Regions from separate parts of the Paenibacillus medicaginis genome, predicted to be linked through region 1. Evidence: riboswitches for the same ligand, from Rfam matches in the RefSeq annotation. Region 1 holds a riboswitch; each other region holds the start of a gene.
The links. A riboswitch is a leader RNA that binds a small molecule or an ion and turns the genes downstream of it on or off. The one in region 1 is predicted to bind cyclic di-AMP.

Region 1 (7,408 bases):
TTCAGGGCATGTCCAGCGGTGTCAGGATTCTGGGACAGCGTACCTTGCCTTGCGAGGTTACCCGCATATCCGACAGCGTATTCCGGATCATTCTGACAGAAGGGAAAAACAGGCAGATCCGGCGTATGTGCGCTGCCTTCGGATACGAAGTGAAGCGTCTGCAGCGTATACGCATTATGAACATTCATCTGGGATCGCTTCGCACAGGCGCCTGGCGGGATCTAACGGACCGTGAAAAAGAGGAACTGGGCCGGATGCTGAACTATAAGCTGTTATAAAATACAGAAAGGGCCGCTGACATTCATTGTCAACGGCCCTTTCTTGGCGTGGCTCTTAGTTATTTCCGCCAGAGGTTGCACTGATGACCTGGGTGCCGTTCTGATACTTGCGGATGATGGAAATCTCCACCCGGCGATTCTTGGCACGTCCGACATTCGTGGAATTGGTGGTGGTTGGACGGTATTCCCCGTAGCCGATAGCGCTGAATTTTTGCGGATTGAGCTGCTTGTCCAGCAGCAGGATACGCATGAAATTCAAAGCACGGTCGGCGCTCAGCTCCCAGTTGGAAGGATATTTGCTGTTGGAAATGGGAACATTATCCGTATGTCCGGAGACAATAACATCATAATCCGGAAATTCATCCAGCAGAGCGGCAATTGAAGTAGCGAGCTTGCGGGCTTCAGGCTTAACGACCGCCTGTCCGGATGCAAACAGGGCATTATCAGAGATCGTAATCATCAACTGGGATTGGTTCAGCTTGGTGCTCAACTGCTCGGTTAATCCGCTTTCTTTGATATACTGATCTATTCGGCGTTTGAGCTTCTCCAGATCTTCCTGCTCACGGCGGGCAAGCTCCTTCTGGAGCTCGCTGGATGACTTGCTCTTCACGGGGTTCTCAACGTTCTCCTTATTCTTGCCCATATCCATGGACGGATTGTCGATTGGATTGGCGGAGGTGTTATCCAGTACACCGCTTCCTCCGCTGAAGGCGGAGCTCATCGACTTTGCCATTTGTTCGAATTTCTTGGCATCCAACGAGCTCATACCGAACAGAACGATGAACAAGGCGAGCAGCAGGGTCATCAAATCGGAATAAGGAAGCAGCCAGCTCTCGTCCGCATGCTCCTCATGCGGCTCGTGTCTGCCTTTTTTACTCACTGTCGCTCGCTCCCTTCTCATCGTCACTCATTTGAGCCCGCTCCGTAGGCGTGAGGAATACGGACAGCTTCTGACTGATGGCTATAGTGGATACACCGGATTGAATGGACAGCAGGCCTTCCACCATCATTAGCTTGATATCGACTTCCCTTTTGGACAGCCGTTTTAATTTATTCGACATAGGGTGCCATAATACATAACCCGTAAAAATACCCAAAAGTGTGGCGATGAAGGCGGCAGCGATCGCGTGAGAGAGCTTCTCCATGTCACTGAGATCGGCAAGAGCCGCGATCAGACCGACTACCGCCCCGAGCACCCCCAGTGTCGGAGCATACATACCGGCCTGGGAAAAGATCTGCGCACCGGACCGGTGCCTTTCCTCCGTTGCATTGATATCCTCCATAAGCACATCCCGTACGAATTCCTGATCATTGCCGTCAATAATCATCCGCATTCCGCTGCGCAGAAAGGCGTTGTCGATCTCTTCCACCTTGGGCTCAAGGGCGAGCAGACCTTCACGGCGGGTAATGGAGGCCCATTCCATAAATGTAGTGATCAATTGCTGGCGGTCAGGCAGCTTTTGCTCAGTGAAAATAATTTTGAAAAGCTTGGGTACTCTCTTCATGTCCGACATCGGGAAGGCCATGAATACACTGGCAGCTGTGCCTACAAAGATAATCATGTAAGCTGCAGGGTTATTAACCAAATTGACGACAGGCGCCCCTTTGAGGATCATGCCGACAACCAGGGATATGATCCCGAGTGCAAGTCCTATAATTGATGAAATTTGCATTGTACACCTCGTCCATGAGAAATTGGTAGAACATCCGGTCCGGCCAGGGGACATCCTTGCCCTCCAACGCATTTTGGTGAAACGGACTACCATATTTATCGACAAAAGCCCCTTTTTTTTTAAGGGGGATTTCACTGTATAATGAAGACAACGCTGTTAAATGACAATTTTGAGAACAGGATTCCAAATCCGGAATGGAGAAGAGTGGAGGGCTCACATGGGTGTTAAGCATGGAAGAGAATATGAACTTATTCTGAAGGAGTTGACAGACGCAGTAGGTCGTATTCCGGATAGTTACCTTTTTTTTGAAATGGAAGAGGAGGAATGGGAGCGTCTGGAGAGTGCGGAACGAGCTGAGGTTCAGGAAGCTCTGGCCGAGGATCTCTTTTACGCGCTTGGAGAAGAGTCTGTGATTACGGTCGGGAGCGGTGTCATCATTCATGACCGAAACCGTTACCGGATCGACATTCTGATCGGTGAAGAGGAGCTGACCTTCGTATCCCTCGTATAACATAGCCATTGGATTTCTCACCGGAGCCATGGTAATATGAACACGGTCATAAGGGCTGGCCCCAATAACATCAGGAACGGCTTCCGTATCACGGAGAGGAGCAGGAATACTATGCCTTTTACATTAGAAGAAATAGAGGCTCATCTGGAGAGATTAGAGGGCTGGGAGCTTGAGGAGGGACGCTGGATTGTTCGGAAATACGTCTTTTCCAGCTTTATGAGAGGAATCGCATTCGTGGATGAGGTAGCCGGTATTTCGGAAGCATTCAATCACCATCCGTTTATTACCATTGATTACAAGACGGTCACGCTGCGCCTCACCTCGTGGGATGAAGGCGGGATTACAGCAGTAGATATAAAAGAAGCACAGCAGTACAATGAAGCATTCGAACACATGCGTTCGGAGGATTAATCCTGGATTAACCTTGCAGCGGCAACTCAACGGACCGCAATAAGCGATCAAATGGCCAACGCCCTGGGTAGAGCTAAGACTCTGAATCCAGGGCGTTTGATATAGGGTCTGCGTCTTTTCCGCTATTGTAGACCATACAATAAAAAGGCTTCATCCCGTCCGGAGTTTGCCGCTCATAGGCATCGGTAATGCGAAAGCCTGCAGAACGGTAGGCCCTGATGGCCCGTTTGTTCCAGACAAGAACTTCGAGGTCGATCTCATTTTGCGGCGCCCGGCGCCTGGCTTCCTCAGCGATAGCCCGGACAAACTCCGCACCGTGTCCATGACCGCATAATTCCGGCCGCATTCCGAGCCCGAGACGGGTCACCTCTTCCATAGGAAAATATTGGGCAAACCCGCATAGGCCGCCTGACTCATCCAATACAGCGACATATTGGGAGCTTCGCAGCTCCGGGTTGGCAAATTCGATGTCGAGAGCCTTCATCTGCTCCCAAGGCAGCCAGCCATAAATGTCATAGGGCGGTTCATATTTCCACTCACTTATGGCAGTTGCCTGCTCTTCACTCATCGGAACGATCTGATAGCTTGTTGATCCGGTGGACATATTTTTCCCCCCTTACATATCCCTTCTTAAAAAGGGTACTTTGGTTAAGCCTGTTTGGCAACAAAAAAAGCCTCAATTCCGGCGGGAATCGAAGCTTCTGAAGTTATGATGTAAAAAATTTCTAATCAAGGGCAACAGATTCGTAAGTAGATGTACTCATGACACGTTTGGCACCAAGGTATCGATCAGCGTAGTAGCTTTCGCCCAACGAACTGACGGTGACACCACGTGATGAGGAGGAGTGGGCAAATCTGCCGTCACCTACATAAATTCCTACATGAGAAACTCCTCTTCCATTCGTGTTGAAGAATACCAGGTCTCCAGGTCTCATTTCATCCCGCGAAACAGCGGTTCCCGCTTCGAACTGGGTGGAGGATTGGCGGGGAAGATCAAGCCCAAGCTGGTCAAACACATAGCTCGTAAATCCGGAACAGTCAAATCCGCTCAGCGTGGTGCCGCCTGCTCTATAAGAGGTGCCTTTGGCATCCTGGATGACCAGGTCCATTTTGGAGTCCGCATATACGCTCCCTGCGCCGAATGAAAGGCTCACGAAGGCGATTGCTGCACTCATGGCTGCGATAGCTAGCTTCTTTTTCAAAAAAATACAAACCCCTTCCAACGCCTGCGAAGTTAGCTTAAGGGTTCGGTAGAAGGCTCCCCTATGATCCCTCTGATGCGAGATCAATTCACCCAAAACTGGTTCCCCCGCTTCCCGGTGCCGGGAATTCGGCTTTACTAGATATGCACCTTGAAGCATATGATCGTTCATGAACAGGTTGTCTAAAAAGGTTACAGCAATAATTACAAAGTTGTTACTATCAGTTCACAGGGACTATTGTAACAAAGGAAGCATAGTTTGGCAAATGTTTCATACGAAAAAATATAAGAAAAACGCCTATATGTTGGTTTGTAAAACCAATGTCAATGTGGGATATAACGGAGGATCACAGGTTGTCTAGTTTGACATCTCAGGCAGTGTGATCCAGGCTGAACAATTGGGTGAAACGACCAGAGGAACCGCCCATGGACCAAGGCGGTGGCAGACTTGCTGGGCAGCAGCACAGATAACAGAAACTACCGGGACAGTAGGTGCAACGGTAACGGAATAAGGGGCACAATTCTTTCAAAGAATGTGGCGCTCCATCATGATGTGTTTACCTGTTGTTTCAGAGATACTTTCTTTTTTTTGGCTGACTTGGTTAGAGCTGATGTTCAGTGTACTATTTGCAGAACATACATTTTTTACTTTGAACCTTGCAAGGATTCTGTGATTTAAAATTACATTCCATAGTTGCACAAAATTTTCCTATAGGCTATACTCTATTCATTGTAATTATTTGTATAATTCTTTGAATGGAGTGTTTGAGTGGCAGAAGATATTTTTCTTTCACCTAAGAATCTCTCGAAAATGAGAGTAGCAGTAGATATAACTGTTCCTACCGTTCCTGAAGCGCATGTTGTTACGCCGTTGATTTTTTTAACGAAGAATGGCGGAGAGTTGGCGGTTATGGATAAAAAACTCGCTCATAGCTTGCTGGAAGTTATGGTTATTGAAACTAGCAAGAGAGAGAAGAGGACGATAAATCAACTATCAGCAGAGGAAAATGTTCTGTATGTTGAACTTCTATCGTTATTCATTACTTTTATTAACAAAAAAGAGATTATTGAGAAATATAATCTAGATGGTACAGCGGCAAGAATCGTATTTAATTACGATCCATGGACACAAGATCGTGACGGTTTGCAGCCTGTAAAAAGATTTCATACCCACCTTTATATAGTAAATAACCAACATATAGATCAAATCGAAACGAATTCGACCACTTATGGCGAGATAGAAGATAGGTATTTAAGAAGGAGGTTGGTGGATCCTTTTAGTTTCTTAGGAGCGAGCCTTTTATTTGATATTCACCAGAATTTATTGGAAACAACGGATGTTGTTGCTCAGGTTAAGGAACCCAATCCTGAACAAATGATTGAAAACGGTTTACCGATAGGGTTAAATGTAAAAATCATTAATGAAAGCGCTGCCTTGAACAGAGAAGGTCTGCGAAAGTACATAGTGAAATTAAATGCACTTATTGAGCGTTCCTATAATGAATTATACCGGGCAATTACAGGTGAGGCTTCACCAGCAGAAAAATTTAAGCGTCATGATATTTTGAACAAGAAGGATGCTTTGGAAAATTTATCGGAAATAAGTTGGTTATCAGAAAGGAGTCTTCAAGGTCTGGAAGAAGCGATTGTAAAACTGAGATCGCCATCAGACAGGTTGTTTAAAAGGAAGCATCATCTTGATATGTTAATTTTTCATAATATATTAAATGGACTAGCCTATACTTTTTCTATTAGTTTATTAATACCTTCTGATTGTTCAAGAAGCGACGCTCTAGATATCAATATTTCGGTTAGATTGTTTGGAGATTCGGGTGGGGCAGGCATGTTTGGCTATGGGAATAAAAGCGCTGTTATGTTGCAACGTGGTAAGGGGATCTATAACAGCTTAGAATTAGCCGAAAGGCATAGTTTCCAGGCTGATCTTCAAAAATATTTAATGGAAGAGTTGAGTTCTAAATATGCATATAGGAAAATGGAGGCCGCACAAGCAAATAGTCTATTAAATCAATATTATGCAAATAAAGCAAAAATTAACTCCGAGATATCGCAAGAGATAATATTGAAAATTATCAATCATCATAGAAATAAATGAGAAGTTTCGTATGTAGGAGTAAAAAATTGAAGGAGATTAATGAGTAATGAATATCTATTCACAAACACCCCATGCAGCCGGAATTGATAATTATTATGATCATATCATTGAGCTATCACAGCTTTCTGAAAAATATGATTACAAAGGTATTCTTATTACTTACTCTACGAGTAATGTGAATCCTTGGTTAATAAGTAGTCTAATTCTTGATAAAACGAAAAAAATTAGGCCTCTTGTTGCTGTGCAACCGGATTCATTACCAGTCGATACACTGGTTAATATCTTAAAAAGTTCTATGTATTTGTACAATCGGGAAATCTCACTGAATTTAATTGACGGTACCTCGAAAAGACTGAAGGGTAGTATGGAAGCAAGTCATAAAAATGATCGCTATGAGTGGCTCATAAAGTTCATGGAGGAAACGAGAAGAGTTTTGTCAATTTCAATAAGTGATTACGATCATGGTTTATATAATCAAAAAGTATGCTTTTCCAACGAGAACAATTATCCAATTGATTTTTTTATGTCTGGAACTTCAAAAAATGCATTCGAGACGGCAAAGAGCGGAGCAGATGGTTTTTTAACAGTGCCTGGGCCAATCCATTCGTTTAAAAAAACGTTCAGCCCAATAGAGAATTGTGACTTTGGTGTTTGTTTTGGCATTATTGCCAGACCTACGAGTGATGAGGCCTGGAGGGTTGCTAAAGAAACATTTCCGCACTCAAGAGAAAATGACATTCAATTATTGCTTAAACGGAATTCTAAAATGAATGCAGTGAGAGGCTTAGCCGACTTAGCATTGGAGCAGGAAGTTTACGATGATGTGTATTGGTTAGGGGTATTTAAAAATGGTAAAAATATTTATCCTTATCTGGTTGGGAGCTACAATCAAGTGGCTGATTATTTGAAAGAGTATAAGAGGCATGGGGTCAGGTCGCTTATCCTGAATACACCATTTTCAAGAGAAGAATTTAGACATAGAGAGCAGGTATTTAAGAGAATTTAATATTGGACCTGGAGGAAATATGGATATTATACAAGTCGATCATTTATATAAGAAATACTCGGTGAAACAACAAAGAGAGGGATTAATAGGTGGTATTAAAGACCTTATTAAGCCAATATGGAACGAAAAAGAAGCAGTTAAACATATTAATTTTTGCGTGAAAAAAGGGGAGACGGTTGGTTATATAGGCCCAAATGGGTCAGGCAAATCTACTA
Region 2 (7,408 bases), on a different contig from region 1:
CCTTCCTCATATGAAAAGAAGACGTTGTGGAAGCGAACTTCACCCTCAAGCCGGTCAAGCGATACGGATGCGCTCTCATCCCTGGCCTCCTCATCCTCATCCAATACCTCAAAGACCCGCTCAGCTCCGGCAATGGCCGACAGCAGCGTGTTCCACTGGTTAGCCAAATCGTTCAGCGGACGCGTAAACTGGCGCGCATACTCCACAAAAATGATAATGACACCCACTGTAATGGAACCGTGAATGGCCAGAATGCCGCCGAAGCCCGCAACGATGGCAAAGCTCAGGTTATTCAGCCCATTCATCAGCTTGGGGATAAAGCCTGATATCGTCTGCGCCCAGAAGCCTGCCAGCCGGATGCTGTCATTGCGGGCGCTGAATTCACCGATCACCCGCTGCTCCTGGGAAAAAGCTTTAATGATACGCTGCCCGGACAGCGTCTCTTCAACAAAACCGTTCAGTTCTCCTAATCTCCGCTGTCTTTCCTTAAAGAGCGGTCCTGTCCTGCGTGTAATCCAGCGCATGCCAAGAGCCATCAGCGGTACGACCGTAAAAGTCAGCAGGGTCAGCACCGGGCTCAGCGACAGCATTACGGCCACCGTCCCCACCAGCGTCAGCACGCTGGAGAAAATCTGGATGGCCGAGCTGTTCAGCGTGGAGCTGACATTCTCAATGTCGTTTATCAGGCGGCTCATCAATTCTCCCTGTTGGCGTCTGCCGAAGAACGGGATCGGCAGCCTGTGCAGATGGGAAAACAAATCAAGGCGCATCCGGTACACCGTCTCCTGCGCTACCTCGATCATCCAGACATTTTGCAACCAAACAGTCAGCGAGTACAGGGCGTAAACCACAACCAATCCGGCCAGAAACCAGATCCATAACCGGCTTGGCCCCTCCTCCAGAAAATGATCTATGGCGACGCCTACGAGATAAGGTCCCAGCAGAGCGAGCCCCGAGCTGAGCAAGACCATCAGTAGAACAAGTGCCAATTTGAATTGGCGGCGGGCCAGGTAATACCATATCCGCTTTAACGTGCCGGACCAGTTCTTCGCTTTGGCGGCAGGCCTCCGCCCCCCACCTGCGGAAGGCTGCTGAGTCGCCGCGGGCCTAGGATACCGGAATGGCTCAGTGAATGCTTTGAGCATGCTGAAGGGCCTCCTCCCCGAACTGTGATTTATAAATATGCCGGTATAACTCTGAAGCGGATAACAGCTCTTCATGTGTTCCCTTGGCAATGAGTCGACCCTCATCCAGCAGCAGGACCAGGTCCGCAGACATCGTCGAGCTGATTTTCTGTGTAATCAGAAACGTTGTGCACGAGAGAGTCTCCAGTTCGGCCAGCAAAGCCGCTTCGGTCTTTACATCAAGCGCACTGGTGCTGTCGTCCAGAATCAAAATGGACGGCTTGCGTACCAGAGCACGGGCGATGGAGAGCCGCTGCTTCTGCCCGCCGGACAGATTGATTCCCCGCTGGCCAAGCAGGGTATCGTAACCATTCGGCAGGTTTGCGATCGTCTCATGAAGCTGGGCCTGCCGGGCTGCTTCGCGGATGTCGTCCAGCGTGGCATGCTCATCCCCCCAAGCAATATTTTCACAAACCGTACCTGAGAACAGCAGCACCTCCTGCGGCACGTAACCGATGGCATCCCGAATCTGCCGGATCGCGGTCAGATTTTCTTGAATGGAGCCATTAACGCTGTCCAGTCGACGCTGCACGCTGCGGAATAAAGCCGATGCTTTTTTCATTACAAGATACAGAAATACCAGCAGTACCGGGACGGTAACTGTTAAAAGCAGCCCAAGCTTGACGTTGACGATGAGCGACATGATTACACCGCCCAGCACCAGCAGCGGCACACGCGACATGAAGCGCAAGCTCATAAAAATCGTATCCTGGAGCTGCGAGACATCGCCTGTAAGGCGGGTGATAAGCGATGAGGCCGCGAACCTGCTGAACATAGCATAGGAAAAAGACTGCACCGTGACGTAAAGCTTACTCCGCAGATCATAAGCAAACCCCTGACTGGCATGCGACGCATAGAACGTGCCTATGATACCGGCAGCAAATGCGGCGGCTGCCCCTGTCATAAGAATGCCGCCCCACAGCCAAACAGCCTGCAGATTGCCCGCCAGGATGCCGTCATCGATAATTCTGAAAATGATCCACGGCTGAAGCAGTTCAACCGACAGCTCCACCAGCATCATAAAAATAGCGACAAATGAGGCGAGACGGTACTTTTTCAGAAATGTAAAAATGAATGCCATATACTCCTCCGATTCGGACGGCCCGCCGATCAGCCCTGGCTTCTGCGGCCTCCGCTGCTTAGTCTGCTCTCCGTCGCTTATCATTGGAGAATAAATCCGACTTCCCCTGTCTTGGTATAAATCACCCGGTTCGCCCCCATCCGCTGGTAAACGCCCCTCGGGTGCAACAGCTGCCGGGTAATGACGCAAATCTCCCGCTCTGTCCATGATCTGCAGATTTGCAGGTAGCGGCAGGTGAGGTTCAAACTGCTCTCAAATATGAAAATACGGCCCACCGTCATTTTGGGAATAACCCATTTGTCCGTCATGGACGTATCGATCCGAACAATTTGCTTCACCCCTTGCTTTTCAAATTGCTTTTCTTTTACAGCGCTGTTCGTCAGAACCGCAAAGGGCAGGTGGTGATGCTGCAGCAGCTTCACAAATTTCCGGCCATCGTTGTTAGGGGCAACAACGAGAATGGTCTCAGTTTGCATTCAGATCCTCCTCGATATTCGGGCAGCGCACATTCACCGATACAAAAAAAAGAAGCCAGGGCTCCAAGTAGCTTCCCGCGGCTTCTCCCAAGGTCCATTGCCGATAAAGCATGGACTGGATTTTAGTCGGTTTGCTGCCTCTCCCTGCACGCTTATGAGGTTAGCTGTCGGATTCGGGCGAGAGAGTCGCCCTACGCGGCCAAGACCTTGGAATCTCCTCCGCGATTCACCCCTGCGGCCATGCTGTTCCGTCTCTTCTGCCGGAATAAGCTGACCCCTTTGGTTCCCCCATTTTCCGCTCAGCGCGGAAATTCAGCGATAAAAGCAAAATCATTGCAAAGAAAATAATTAAATTACCGATTTGAATCATACACCCGGCCGACTGAAAGTGTAAAGACTTCTATTCCCGTTTCTAATAAAAATTTGCTGCAATCCAAAAAGGCAGGCAGAGCGTTTACCCGCCTGCCTGCTGAGACCTTCGTTTTTCAGCTGTTTTTCACATCATTTCTTCTCTGTTCCGATAAATAACTGCGCATACCGGGTGAGGCTCCAAGCGGCCCGTTGTGAAATCTGCTCCTCTTTTTTGTTTCCGTTGATCCGGGAAATGAACTTCTCCATCAAGCTTGCAGCCTTGCCCGTATTCCCTTGCTCCAGCTGCCTTTGCGCCTGCTTCAGAGTATTGTTCAGACGCGAAGCAAGATCGCCCCTCACTTCTTTGGCCGCACGAAACTGCACAAATGCAGATTGCAGGCCATTCAAGGCACCGGGGGCATGGAAGACAGGAACCGGCACATCCGCCCAATCCGTATCTGAAGCGAAATAGAAGCTGGTATATGACGGCTGGTTGTAGCTCGTATTTTGCCGCGCCACTCCCGTCCGGTACTGCGGATCATGCATAAGTGTGTACAGCTTGCGGTCCGTCACTTCTGTGCTCAGATAAATCCGGATGGCCGAGCTGTCCGCTGTACGGACAAGCATCTCTTCTCTCCAATCCCCGAAAATGTCCGCTACAAGCGAAGGCGTGCCCTTGGTATAGTTGTTCGTCAGCGTTCCGTCGGCTGTCAGCAGGACACCGCGTTTCCAGTCTTCAATGACCGGCGTGACGTCAATCGCTCCGTTCACAATTTGCGTCGTCATGTCTGCAGCCCATTTAATGTTCATATTGGTGCCTGGCATACTGCTGCTGAGCTGCTCCCCGGCCGCCGTCCACAGGCCAACCGCCCAGGTCTCCAGCCCCTTGTGCTCCGGATCGATATCTCCCACCATGCCGCGTCCCGTATCCTTGCCGGTGTATCCGCCATAGAGGACCTCGCCGGTGGCCGCATCACGCAGGGAATAGCCGTAAGGGGCATAGGTTCCGCCTTCATGAACCATGAAAATTTCCTGTCCCGGCCGGTCCGGGTCAATATCCGTAACATGCAGCGCGTCCCCGTGTCCCAGACGGGCTGTGGTTCCCGGCGCTGCGCTCTGCTCAGGCATCTCATCCATGGAGCTGTACAGCAGGCTGCCGTCGTGATCCAGGGTAGCCGAGCCATAGACGATTTCATCCCTGCCGTCCTGGTCGACATCCGCCACGCTCAAAGAATGCGCTCCCTGAGTTGTCAGCGTGCCAAGCTCCGGATCGGTGCCGTCTCTGCCGTGCGGGCTGTCATTGAACGGATTGCTCATGACCGTCCAGCCACTGTCCGCAAGCCATTGCTTTCGCAGATGCTCGCCATCCCACTGGTAGGCTGCAATGGTCGAGCGTGTGTAATAGCCCCGCGCCAATATAGCAGATGGCTGAACCCCGTCCAGATAAGCGACTCCTGCGAGAAAACGGTCAACCCGGTTGCCGGGTTCGATCCGCGCCATCGCGTAATCTCCCCACATCAGACCGTCATCATGCCGTTCCGGCTCATAACGCACGGTGTCCAGCTCTTTCCCTGTATCCCCTTCAAAGACCGATAAATATTCGGGCCCACTGACAATAAAGCCTTCAAAAGTGCGCAGATCGTTGCGGCCGCTGCGGGCAGGCGCGTATTCATCGATAAAATAGTCCGCAAGCTGCTCCGCATTCGCACGGGACAGCGGATAATCGTACCGCTTCCCGATGCCGAAGCATTCCTCCAGCGTTGCCGGCCAATGCCCGTTCAGGACCTCTTCATGCCGATGCCAGTTCATGAACATGTCCACAAGATGCTCGTAGTAATCCCCGCTGCTCATCCGGTAATCATCCTTATGGCTGTAGCCTGCCCGGATGTCTTCACGCGGCATGGTAATATACCGCTCCCTCGCAGGCCTTCCTTTTTTGTCGTAGGTGATGACTTTAGTGCCGGGCGCTGTTTTAAACATAAGCTCCGCCCGTCCGTCCCCATCAAAATCATAAACCAGCATCTGCGTGTAGTGCGCGCCGGAACGAATATTGACTCCGAGATCGATTCTGTATTTTAAAGTTCCATCCAGTTCATAGGCATCAATGTAGGTATTTCCGGTGTAGCCTTTTTGCGACACATCCTTGGAATTGGAGGGGTCCCATTTGACGAAAAACTCATACTGCCCGTCTCCGTCAGTATCGCCCACACTCATGTCATTGGCCGAATAGGTGTAGGTCTCTCCGGCAGGAGTAACCCCGTCAGCCGGCTTTTGCAGCGGCAGGTCATAGAATGCATCATTCCAGGGGTGAACCTCGGCACTTTTTTCCAGCTCCAGTCCATACACGCTGGCTGCAGCACCCCGCTCTTTCTCATCGCCATATACTACCGCCGCCACCGAATACAAGGACTGGGAAGTGCCTTCCGTATCCAGATAATTGGTGCTATCCGTCACGGTCGCAATCTTGACTCCATCCCGGTACACGTTGAAATTGGCCCCGGTCAAGCCGGATGCCGAATAACCCGTCACTTCATCAGCCAGCAGGCGCCAGCTCAGAAATTGCCCGCCTTCCGCAGAAGCCGCCACCAGACCTCTGTCCAGATGTTCCAGCTGTACCCCGCTCCTATGGTTCGACAGTGCTTCTCTTTCCGCATATACGGTCGTCCCTCCTCCGGGCATTCCTGCGGTCAGCAGCGAAGCCCCTAATAGCGTGATTGCCCATTTTCCAGCGTATTTGCCTGTAAATTTGCCCATTCTCATTTCCCCTTCCGGTGTTCAAGTTGAAATGATTGCGCTTCCAAAATAATTCCTCTCTATTATAGTTTTGCCTGGGCAGAGCGCACGTTTAAATATCAGAGGTTTTTCACTACTAATCCGTAGAATTATATTTTCCTAGTTCTTTAATCACAAACAATAGATTATCATGTAAACATTACCTTCATTTTTGGATATAAAAACCTATAAAAATGAATCTATTTTCGCTTTTATCACTAAAAATAGTTCTTTAGACGGAGTTCTTTAGTAGTTGATTTGATATTATAATTTCCATTGTAAAATTTGGAGATTGATAAGGAGGAAGGAAATTTTGAAGAGTAGAAAGATAGGTTTCACCTTTTTGTTGCTGGCATTGTTATGGGTTATCCTACCTAACGCGTCAACGAAAGCAGCCAGCCAATATACGGGAGGTCTCCTGGACAATGTGGAGTTGAAGGTTGGCACCTCGGTGAACAATAGCACGGGTACTGTCACTCAAATGACCGATGGTGATGCAACTACCAGGTACTTGCAAAGCAGCGGAAATTTAATCTGGTATAGCTTCACATCTCCACAAAATATCTCGGCCATTGTTTCAAAAAGCGGCACCCTGAGTTCTACCATCGAATTTTATGATGCAAGCAATCATCTGATTACTGCTTTCACGCCTACGCTTAATGATTCAGTCCAATCTTTACCGACACCGGCAGCCAACGTCACAACCGTTGTACTGAAGTCAACCGCCAACGTTTATCACTTTGAATGGAACGTATTCACAACACCATCGGCACCTCCTGCAGTGCCCGCCATTAGCTGGATTCAAGGTGGCGATAAGAGTGTTGATCTGAATTGGAGCAACACCCTGGCCAGATCCTACACCGTGAAACGTTCAACATCTACAGGAGGTCCTTATTCAGTTCTCGCATCAGTGTATGAAAATAATTACACAGATACTTCTGTTAACAATGGAACAACGTATTATTATGTCGTTTCTTCCGTCAATGAAGCCGGGCAAAGCGCTAATTCAGCCGAAAAAAATGTCACTCCTAACGCAACCAAATATACAGGTGGTCTGCTTGACCGGGTAACACTCAATGTAGGCACATCCACATCAAATAAAACCGGTACCGTCAAGGAATTAACCGATAATAGCGCTACTACCCGTTACTTATTACCAGGCAGTAATTTAATTTGGCATACTTTTTCCTCACCGCAAACGATCTCTGCTGTGGTCTTAAACAGCAGTTCGACGGCAGCAGCTATTGAGTTTTATGACACCAACAATAATTTACTTTTATCCTATAAACCTATAGCTAATGATACTGTACAATCTCTGCCGACTGCGGTTACCAATGTATCGACCGTTGTCCTTAAAACTGCGAATTCCAGTAATGCTTATTATAACGAATTCAATGTTTTTGCTACCCCAACAGCAGCTCCCGCAGTACCTGCCATCAGTTGGGTTCAGGCAGGGGACAAGACCGTTGATTTATTTTGGGGCTCGACGGCCGCAAAATCCTATAATATTAAACGTTCAACAAGTAAAAGCGGTCCTTATGCCC
Region 3 (7,408 bases), on a different contig from region 1:
ACAACCGCAGATTGTGGATTCGCGTACCCCGTGCGGTCTTCAGTTTGCGCATGAACATGAACAGCAGGTTAGACAGCGGATTCGCAGTTTTTATGTTGATGAACGGGCGCTGCAGGAAGGATATGACGCGGTGGAGATTGCCCGCAAGGATTTGCAGCGGGCACCGGCAGTGACCCAACTATTCCGTTATATCACGGAAACGAAGGACGTTGGCCTGCAAACAAGAGGCATGTACCTTGAAGGGTCGTTCGGCACCGGGAAGACATACCTGATGGGATATATGCTTAATGAACTGGCTGCGGCCGGATATCATGGAGTCATCGTCTATATGCCGGATTTTGTCGAGGATTTGAAATCGATGATCCAGGAGGGGCAGAAGCTGAAGGAAACGACGGACCTGCTGAAAAATTGCGATTTGCTCGTCTTTGATGATATCGGGGCCGAAAATTTGAGCCCTTGGGTCAGGGACCATGTGCTGGGTTCCATACTGAATTACCGTATGAACCGCAAGCCCACTTTTTACACCTCCAACTATTCACTGCAGGATTTGGAGCGGCATTTGAGCTTTACAAGCCGGGATGGGGAGGAGCTTTACAAAGGGCAGCGTCTTATGGACCGGATTCGCCCATTTGTGGATGTCGTCTCTGTGAAGGGCAAGAACCAACGCGGCTCATAACATTGTTGATAGCGATCTTGGATAAGACCTGTATTCTTTGGAGCACATCGATTGATATTTCTATTTCTATCGAAACAATTGTGTGCTATAATGTTGAATGTGTCTTAACAGACACAACAGGTTATAATATATTTATACGACTTTCCCATAAGGAGGAATTTGTAATGGCTATTGTGAATGTGTCTGATCAATCTTTCAATACAGAAGTTGAAGGTCAAGGAACGGTTCTTGTTGATTTCTGGGCTCCATGGTGCGGACCTTGCAAAATGATTGCTCCGATTCTGGAAGAGCTGTCCGCAGAAGTTGGCGACGACGTAAAAATCGCTAAAGTGAACGTGGACGAAAATCCGGAGTCTGCTTCCCGTTTCGGCGTGATGAGCATTCCGACCCTGATCTTCTTCAAAGACGGCCAGCCTGTTGACAAGGTGGTAGGTCTGAATTCCAAAGAAGCGCTGAAAAGCATAATCAGCAAGCATCAGTAACAGCACCCGCATCCGGGGTCGGCATCGACCTCTGGTGCTTTAGGGTCTGATTCATGCCTCCGGTGTTAACCGGGGGCGTTTTTTCGTATTCTATAGTAGAACAGGACCATCATGGGAGGAGAGACCGGGAGAATGGAATCCTATACGGATGCCCTGCGGGAACAGGAGAAGGCGTTGGAGAACATCAATAACAAACTGGCGCTGCTTCCGGACTCATCGGGCTGTTACCTGATGAAGAATCGGGAAGGCACCATCATCTATGTGGGTAAGGCCAAAGTTTTGAAGAACCGGGTGCGGTCCTATTTTCGCGGCAGCCATAACGGAAAAACGCAGCGCCTTGTCTCCGAAATCCGCGATTTTGAATACATTGTCACCGCCAGCAACATGGAAGCCCTTATTCTTGAATGCAATCTGATCAAGAAATACCAGCCACGCTACAACGTGCTGCTGAAAGATGACAAAACATTTCCTTACCTCAAAATTACGAATGAACCGCATCCGCGCCTGGAGGTTACGCGGCGGGTGCTTAAAGATAAAGCAAAATATTTTGGGCCTTATCCCAATGCTTATGCCGCCCATCAGACGAAGAAGCTGCTGGACCGGATGTATCCCCTGCGCAAATGCGGGGCCATGCCCAAGGAGGTATGTCTGTATTATCACATGAACCAATGCCTTGGTCCGTGTGAGTACGAAGTGAGCCAGGAGACGTACCAGCAGATCAGAGAGGAAATCAGTTCATTTCTGAGCGGAGGGCATGAGGAGATCAAGAAGGAACTGCAGCGCAAAATGCAGGAAGCGGCGGAGGAGCTCTACTTCGAGCGCGCGAAGGAGCTACGGGATCAGATTATCAGCATTGAGGCCATGATGGAGAAGCAGAAGATTACAACGGCCGATACGAAGGATCGCGATGTGTTCGGCTTTGCCGTAGACAAAGGCTGGATGTGTGTGCAGATTTTGTACGTCCGCAAAGGTAAAATGATCGAACGTCACATGTCGACCTTCCCGTTCTATGGAGAGCCGTACAATGACTTTATTTCTTACGTGACCCAATACTACAGTGATAATCCGGCGCTGCCGCAGGAAATTCTGCTGCCTGACGCGCCCTCTGTGGAGGGTTCTGCCTCCGGGGAAGAGCAGAATGTGACTGGAGAGGATCTGCGGCAGGCGGACCGGGTGGCGGAGTCTGCTGTTGCCTACACCGCCGGTGAGAACTCTCTGATGGAAAAAGGGCAGCAGGGCGAGGAAGACCTGCAGCTATCGGCAGGTGGCGGCCTGGAGGAACCCCATACGGCGGCAGCTGCGCTGCAGCAATGGCTTGAGATCAAGGTGCTGCTTCCGCAGCGAGGATTGAAGCGTCAGATGGTCAGCATGGCGACGGAGAACGCCCGGGTTGCGCTGGATGAGAAGTTCCGCCTGATCGCCAGGGATGAGGAAAGAACGTCCAAGGCGGCGGATAATCTGGGTCGCGCCATCGGCCTGGAGAGCCTGCACCGCGTGGAGGCGTTCGATAACTCCAACATTCAAGGGGCCAACCCGGTATCCGCGATGATCGTGTTTATCGATGGCAAACCGGCCAAGAAGGAATACCGCAAGTACAAAATCCGCTCTGTACAGGGACCGGATGATTATGAAACGATGCGTGAGGTTATCCGCCGCCGTTATGAACGGGTGCTGAAGGAAAATCTGGAGATGCCCGATCTCATTGTGGTGGACGGCGGGCGCGGCCAGATTTCGGCTGCGGTGGATGTGCTGCAGAACGAGCTGGGGCTGTTCATCCCGGTATGCGGTCTCGTCAAGGATGCCAAGCACAAGACGTCCCAGCTGCTCGTCGGCGATCCGCCGGAGACGGTGGCACTTCCGCGCAACAGTGAGGAGTTTTACCTGCTACAGCGCATCCAGGAAGAGGTTCACCGCTTCGCCATTACGTTTCACAGGGAGCAGCGCGGCAAGTCCATGGTGACCTCCAGACTGGATTCAATTCCGGGCATTGGGGAAAAACGGCGCAAGCTGCTGCTTAAGCATTTCGGCTCCATTAAAAAAATAAGAGAGGCCAGTGTTGAAGATTTCCGGCCTCTCTCGATCGGCGACAAGCTCGCCACACAAATTATAGCTGCCCTTCAGGATGAGGAGTCGTAATAAACGGCTTCTCTTTTTTAGTGGGATTGAAGAGATACACCACATAGCCGACTACAGCGGGCAGCACCATCCCGATAGCTCCTACGGTGATGTTGACGACATCTCCCATCGACATCAGGCTGATGCCCATCAGAATGCTGTCAAATATGACATGACTGAACATGGCGGTAATGAAGCCGTATCTAAGGAAAATAAAGCTGAACAGCAGCCCGAGGAACAGCAGCTCGATCGGACGGGTGATGACAGGATAAATCGGGTACAGGGTATGTCCGAACGCCCAGATCAGTGAGCTGAGGGCGCTGGCGGCCAGCGTGCTGCGCACGATCTTTCTCAGCATCGGGATGCCGAACAGCCTGTAAAGCGCTTCTTCTCCGATTCCCGCCATCCAGGCCATGATCGGCAGCAGCCAGGCGTAGGTCATGTTATACGGCGACTGCGTTTCATCGATGGTGGACCAGCTGCCGATCAGCAGGTTGAGAATGACAAAGATGACGGACTGAACCCCAAGCAGGATGAAAGCCCACACATATCCGGCGCCCATGCTGCGCAGCACATACACTCCGTATCCAGGCTCCTTTGCACGCGGCCACGGGTTGAGTCCAGCTGTTTTCCAAAGCCCGTTGCCTCCTACAAAGGAGAAGTAAATGATAACTCCCATCATCAGATTAAAGATGATTTGCAGACCGATGCCGAAGATCAGGACGTCGCTGTTGGCGGATTGGGCTTGCAAATAAGGCATCATGTTGAGCAGAGTCAGCACCGAAATGGCAAAATAAACGAAGCTCAGAATAATACCGCGGGTAAACGAGGTATGACGCCGGGTCAAGCTGCTGTACACCACGGCAAGCACACCGAGCACGAAGGAAAACAGCATGTAGCCGATATAGTACAAAAGGTTGGCAAGTTTCGTCTGTTGATCGACATATTCCGTATGGGAAGAAGGAACGGCAAAGGAGGACTCCAGAGAGCGGACACCCCCGTTTTCAAACGTCAGTCTGACCTGAAGCATAGCATCCCCGATCTTGCTTCCTTCGTCCGAATAGGTAAGTCCAGGCTCACTTTCCCTGGTCTCAACGGTTAGATTTTCCGTGTTATACCCCATTTGCTTCAGTAAAGGGGCAGCCAAAGCCTTTTTATCTGCAAGCGGCATACCTTCTTCGTACGCCCGCAGCAGTCCGCTCCGGGTTTCACCGTCAGGAAGAGCTTCGGTGTTGTTATAAAATCCGTCTCCGTTTTGAATAATAAAACCGACAGGCTTCCCCGTCTGCAGACCGACATCAACCATGACGGTGTGGTCCTGCGCCGGGTCGGGAAGGCTGACCCGGTAAAATTCGTAAGGATACTTCCCGCCCCACTTCCGATTGTATTCAGGGATAAGCTGCTCTTTGGAAAGATACCCGTACAGTTCGGCGTGTGCTTCATAGGCGGGAGCGGGCATTTCCCCTGCCGACTCTTTAAAACCCAAAACGGACTTGGCAAAGCCTTCTGCGCGCTCAACAGCCTTCTGTTTGCTGATTGCCTCCCCTGGCTGATTCTGGCTTAAGGATGCGAGAACCGGCAGCAGTACCTGCAGCAGCAGAAACACGGCGAGGCCGATGATGCCCAGGGTGCTCAGCTTCTTGAAATCAGCGGTTAATTTAACCGGTTTTCCGATGGGATTCATCTAATACCTCCTTCATATGGACCATTTTAACATCTTTCCGTGAGAAGTTCCTTTCCTTTGCAGGAAGGGGATGAATGGACCGTCATCGCTTCATGAGCGTGTGTAAATGCGATGAAAAAGATGAAAGAATACAATAATGTAGGATTCATGAGAGCTGGAACGCTTCTTTTGCTCTGAATTGGCGTTATTTGAGCCTTTTTCATGAAAAGCATCTTTTGTGATGTACAAGGAGAAGGTTTATAATTTGTTTGCAATTGCATACAAGCCGAATTTCGTTATGAATACGGGGGAACCATTTAATTGGGGTGAATTTCGCACCTGGTCATGGGCCGGGTCTGAATAGGGCGATTTCTGCGGCCCGAATCCGTCAGCTAACCTCGTAGGCTGCAGGCAGGAACCTGGTCAGGCACTTGGTTTTCCGGTGTCTTTTTTTAATGACTTTTTCTAGAGGTGTATAATGATAATTCCCAAATTGAAATGGCTGCGCCTTTCCCCTCCGCGCATTCTCGTGAGCGGTTTTGCCCTTATTATTTTGCTCGGTGCAGGACTGCTTATGCTGCCAATCTCCAATACGTCGGGGGTGCCACTGCCTTTTATTGACGCCTTGTTCACCGCAACGTCGGCTACTTGTGTGACCGGTCTGGTCGTTGTGGATACAGGCACGCATTTCACGGTGTTCGGTCAGGTCGTCCTCGCGCTGTTAATTCAGATCGGAGGCCTTGGCTTCATGACAATGGCTACCTTGCTGGCTCTTGTGTTCAAACGCAGAATTTCGCTGAAGGAGCGGCTGATTCTTCAAGAAGCGATGAATCAGACCTCCATGGAGGGCATTGTCGCCCTGATCCGCAAGGTGCTGTTGTACTCGCTGACCATAGAAGCAGTGTGTGCCGTGGTGTTCGCGGTCCGCTGGTCCTTTGACATGCCTGTAGGCAGAGCTATTTATTTCGGGGTGTGGCATGCCATTTCGATGTTCAACAATGCGGGTTTTGATCTGTTTGGCGAATTCCGCAGCTTGACGTTATACGTCAACGATCCGGTTATCAACTTTACAGCCATGTTTTTGATCGTTACCGGCGGTATCGGGTTTGTCGTCATGTCGGATTTGGTGGAATACCGCAAGAGAAAGAAGCTTTCCCTGCACACCAAGGTTGTGCTTACAGCGACAGCGGTGCTTATTGTTACAGGTGCGCTGGTCATCTTTGTTTTTGAATTCACGAATCCGAAGACGCTGGGCAGCCTTCCCTGGTCAGGCAAAATCCTGGGATCGCTGTTCCAGTCGGTTACGCCGCGTACGGCGGGCGCCAATACGCTGGATATTGCGGGACTCCGTCAGGCCACGCAGTTTTTCATTATTATATTGATGTTTATCGGTGCGTCTCCAGGCTCAACGGGGGGCGGCATCAAAACGACAACCTTTACGATCATGGCTGGAGCTGTTGTGTCCATGATTCGCGGAAGGGAAGATATCGTGATTTACCGTTACCGTCTGGCTCAGGATCGTATTTTGAAAGCACTCACGATTACACTGCTCGCCCTTTTTCTCGTGATAGCTGTTACGATGATCTTGACGACTACAGAGGATCGTCATTTTCTGATGATTCTGTTCGAAACGACCTCTGCATTCGGAACAGTCGGGCTTTCCATGGGGCTGACGCCGGATTTATCGGTGATCGGCAAAATATTGATCAGTTTCACGATGTTTGCGGGCAGACTCGGACCGATCACGCTTGCTTATGCTTTGGGCAAAAAGCAGAGCAAGGAGCTTTATCGCCACCCGGAAGGCAAAATGATTATAGGATAAGGGAGTTACAGATCAGCAATGAAAATTCAGCAGTTCGTGGTTATCGGTTTGGGACGTTTTGGCTCCAGCCTGGCAATGCAGCTTATGGAAATGGGATATGAGGTGCTTGGCATCGACAGGGATGAAGATGTCGTGGAAGAAATGAGTGAGTATCTGACCCATGTGGTGACCGGCGATGCCACCGATGAACAGTTGCTCCGCTCCATCGGAGTCCGCAATATGGATTGCGGCATCGTGGCGATCGGAGATGATATTCAGATGAGCATTCTCGCTACTATTCTATTGAAGGAACTGGGCATCAAGACCGTGGTGGCCAAAGCGATCTCCAAGCTGCACGGAAGGGCGCTGGAAAAGCTGGGGGTGGACCGTATCGTGTATCCGGAACGGGATATGGGCATACGGGTCGCCCACCAGCTGGTCACCCCCAATCTGCTTGATTATCTGCAGCTTTCCAAGGACTACACCATTGCGGAACTGAATGTGCCGGCATGCCTGAACGGCAAAACGCTGTCTGAGCTGAATACACGGACCCGTTTCGGCTGCAGCATCGTGGCCATTCACACCAGCAACGGGGTGCTGATTGCGCCTACAGCAATGGATAAGGTTCACTGCGATGACATCATGGTCATCATCGGCACGAACAATAATAT

Region 2: another riboswitch for cyclic di-AMP. It lies ahead of ACE5LO_RS23595 (hypothetical protein); the one in region 1 lies ahead of ACE5LO_RS24770 (C40 family peptidase).
Region 3: another riboswitch for cyclic di-AMP. It lies ahead of ACE5LO_RS15280 (TrkH family potassium uptake protein); the one in region 1 lies ahead of ACE5LO_RS24770 (C40 family peptidase).

What each region holds. Positions count from the first base shown of each region.
Region 1 is NZ_JBHIRY010000039.1:31,630-39,037, reverse strand. Features, by position in the region: gene rluF (23S rRNA pseudouridine(2604) synthase RluF) at 1-278, shown strand, start outside; gene motB (flagellar motor protein MotB) at 334-1,158, opposite strand; gene motA (flagellar motor stator protein MotA) at 1,151-1,951, opposite strand; gene ACE5LO_RS24785 (hypothetical protein) at 2,169-2,462, shown strand; gene ACE5LO_RS24780 (4a-hydroxytetrahydrobiopterin dehydratase) at 2,574-2,873, shown strand; gene ACE5LO_RS24775 (GNAT family N-acetyltransferase) at 2,947-3,477, opposite strand; gene ACE5LO_RS24770 (C40 family peptidase) at 3,599-4,075, opposite strand; cyclic di-AMP (ydaO/yuaA leader) riboswitch at 4,082-4,219, opposite strand; gene ACE5LO_RS24765 (hypothetical protein) at 4,844-6,187, shown strand; gene ACE5LO_RS24760 (LLM class oxidoreductase) at 6,234-7,193, shown strand; gene ACE5LO_RS24755 (ABC transporter ATP-binding protein) at 7,213-7,408, shown strand, end outside.
Region 2 is NZ_JBHIRY010000034.1:24,853-32,260, forward strand. Features, by position in the region: gene ACE5LO_RS23585 (ABC transporter ATP-binding protein) at 1-1,145, opposite strand, end outside; gene ACE5LO_RS23590 (ABC transporter ATP-binding protein) at 1,126-2,349, opposite strand; gene ACE5LO_RS23595 (hypothetical protein) at 2,346-2,741, opposite strand; cyclic di-AMP (ydaO/yuaA leader) riboswitch at 2,875-3,069, opposite strand; gene ACE5LO_RS23600 (rhamnogalacturonan lyase) at 3,243-5,846, opposite strand; gene ACE5LO_RS23605 (fibronectin type III domain-containing protein) at 6,178-7,408, shown strand, end outside.
Region 3 is NZ_JBHIRY010000014.1:85,772-93,179, reverse strand. Features, by position in the region: gene dnaI (primosomal protein DnaI) at 1-676, shown strand, start outside; gene trxA (thioredoxin) at 841-1,158, shown strand; gene uvrC (excinuclease ABC subunit UvrC) at 1,291-3,294, shown strand; gene ACE5LO_RS15285 (CPBP family intramembrane glutamic endopeptidase) at 3,263-4,957, opposite strand; cyclic di-AMP (ydaO/yuaA leader) riboswitch at 5,211-5,358, shown strand; gene ACE5LO_RS15280 (TrkH family potassium uptake protein) at 5,415-6,758, shown strand; gene ACE5LO_RS15275 (potassium channel family protein) at 6,777-7,408, shown strand, end outside.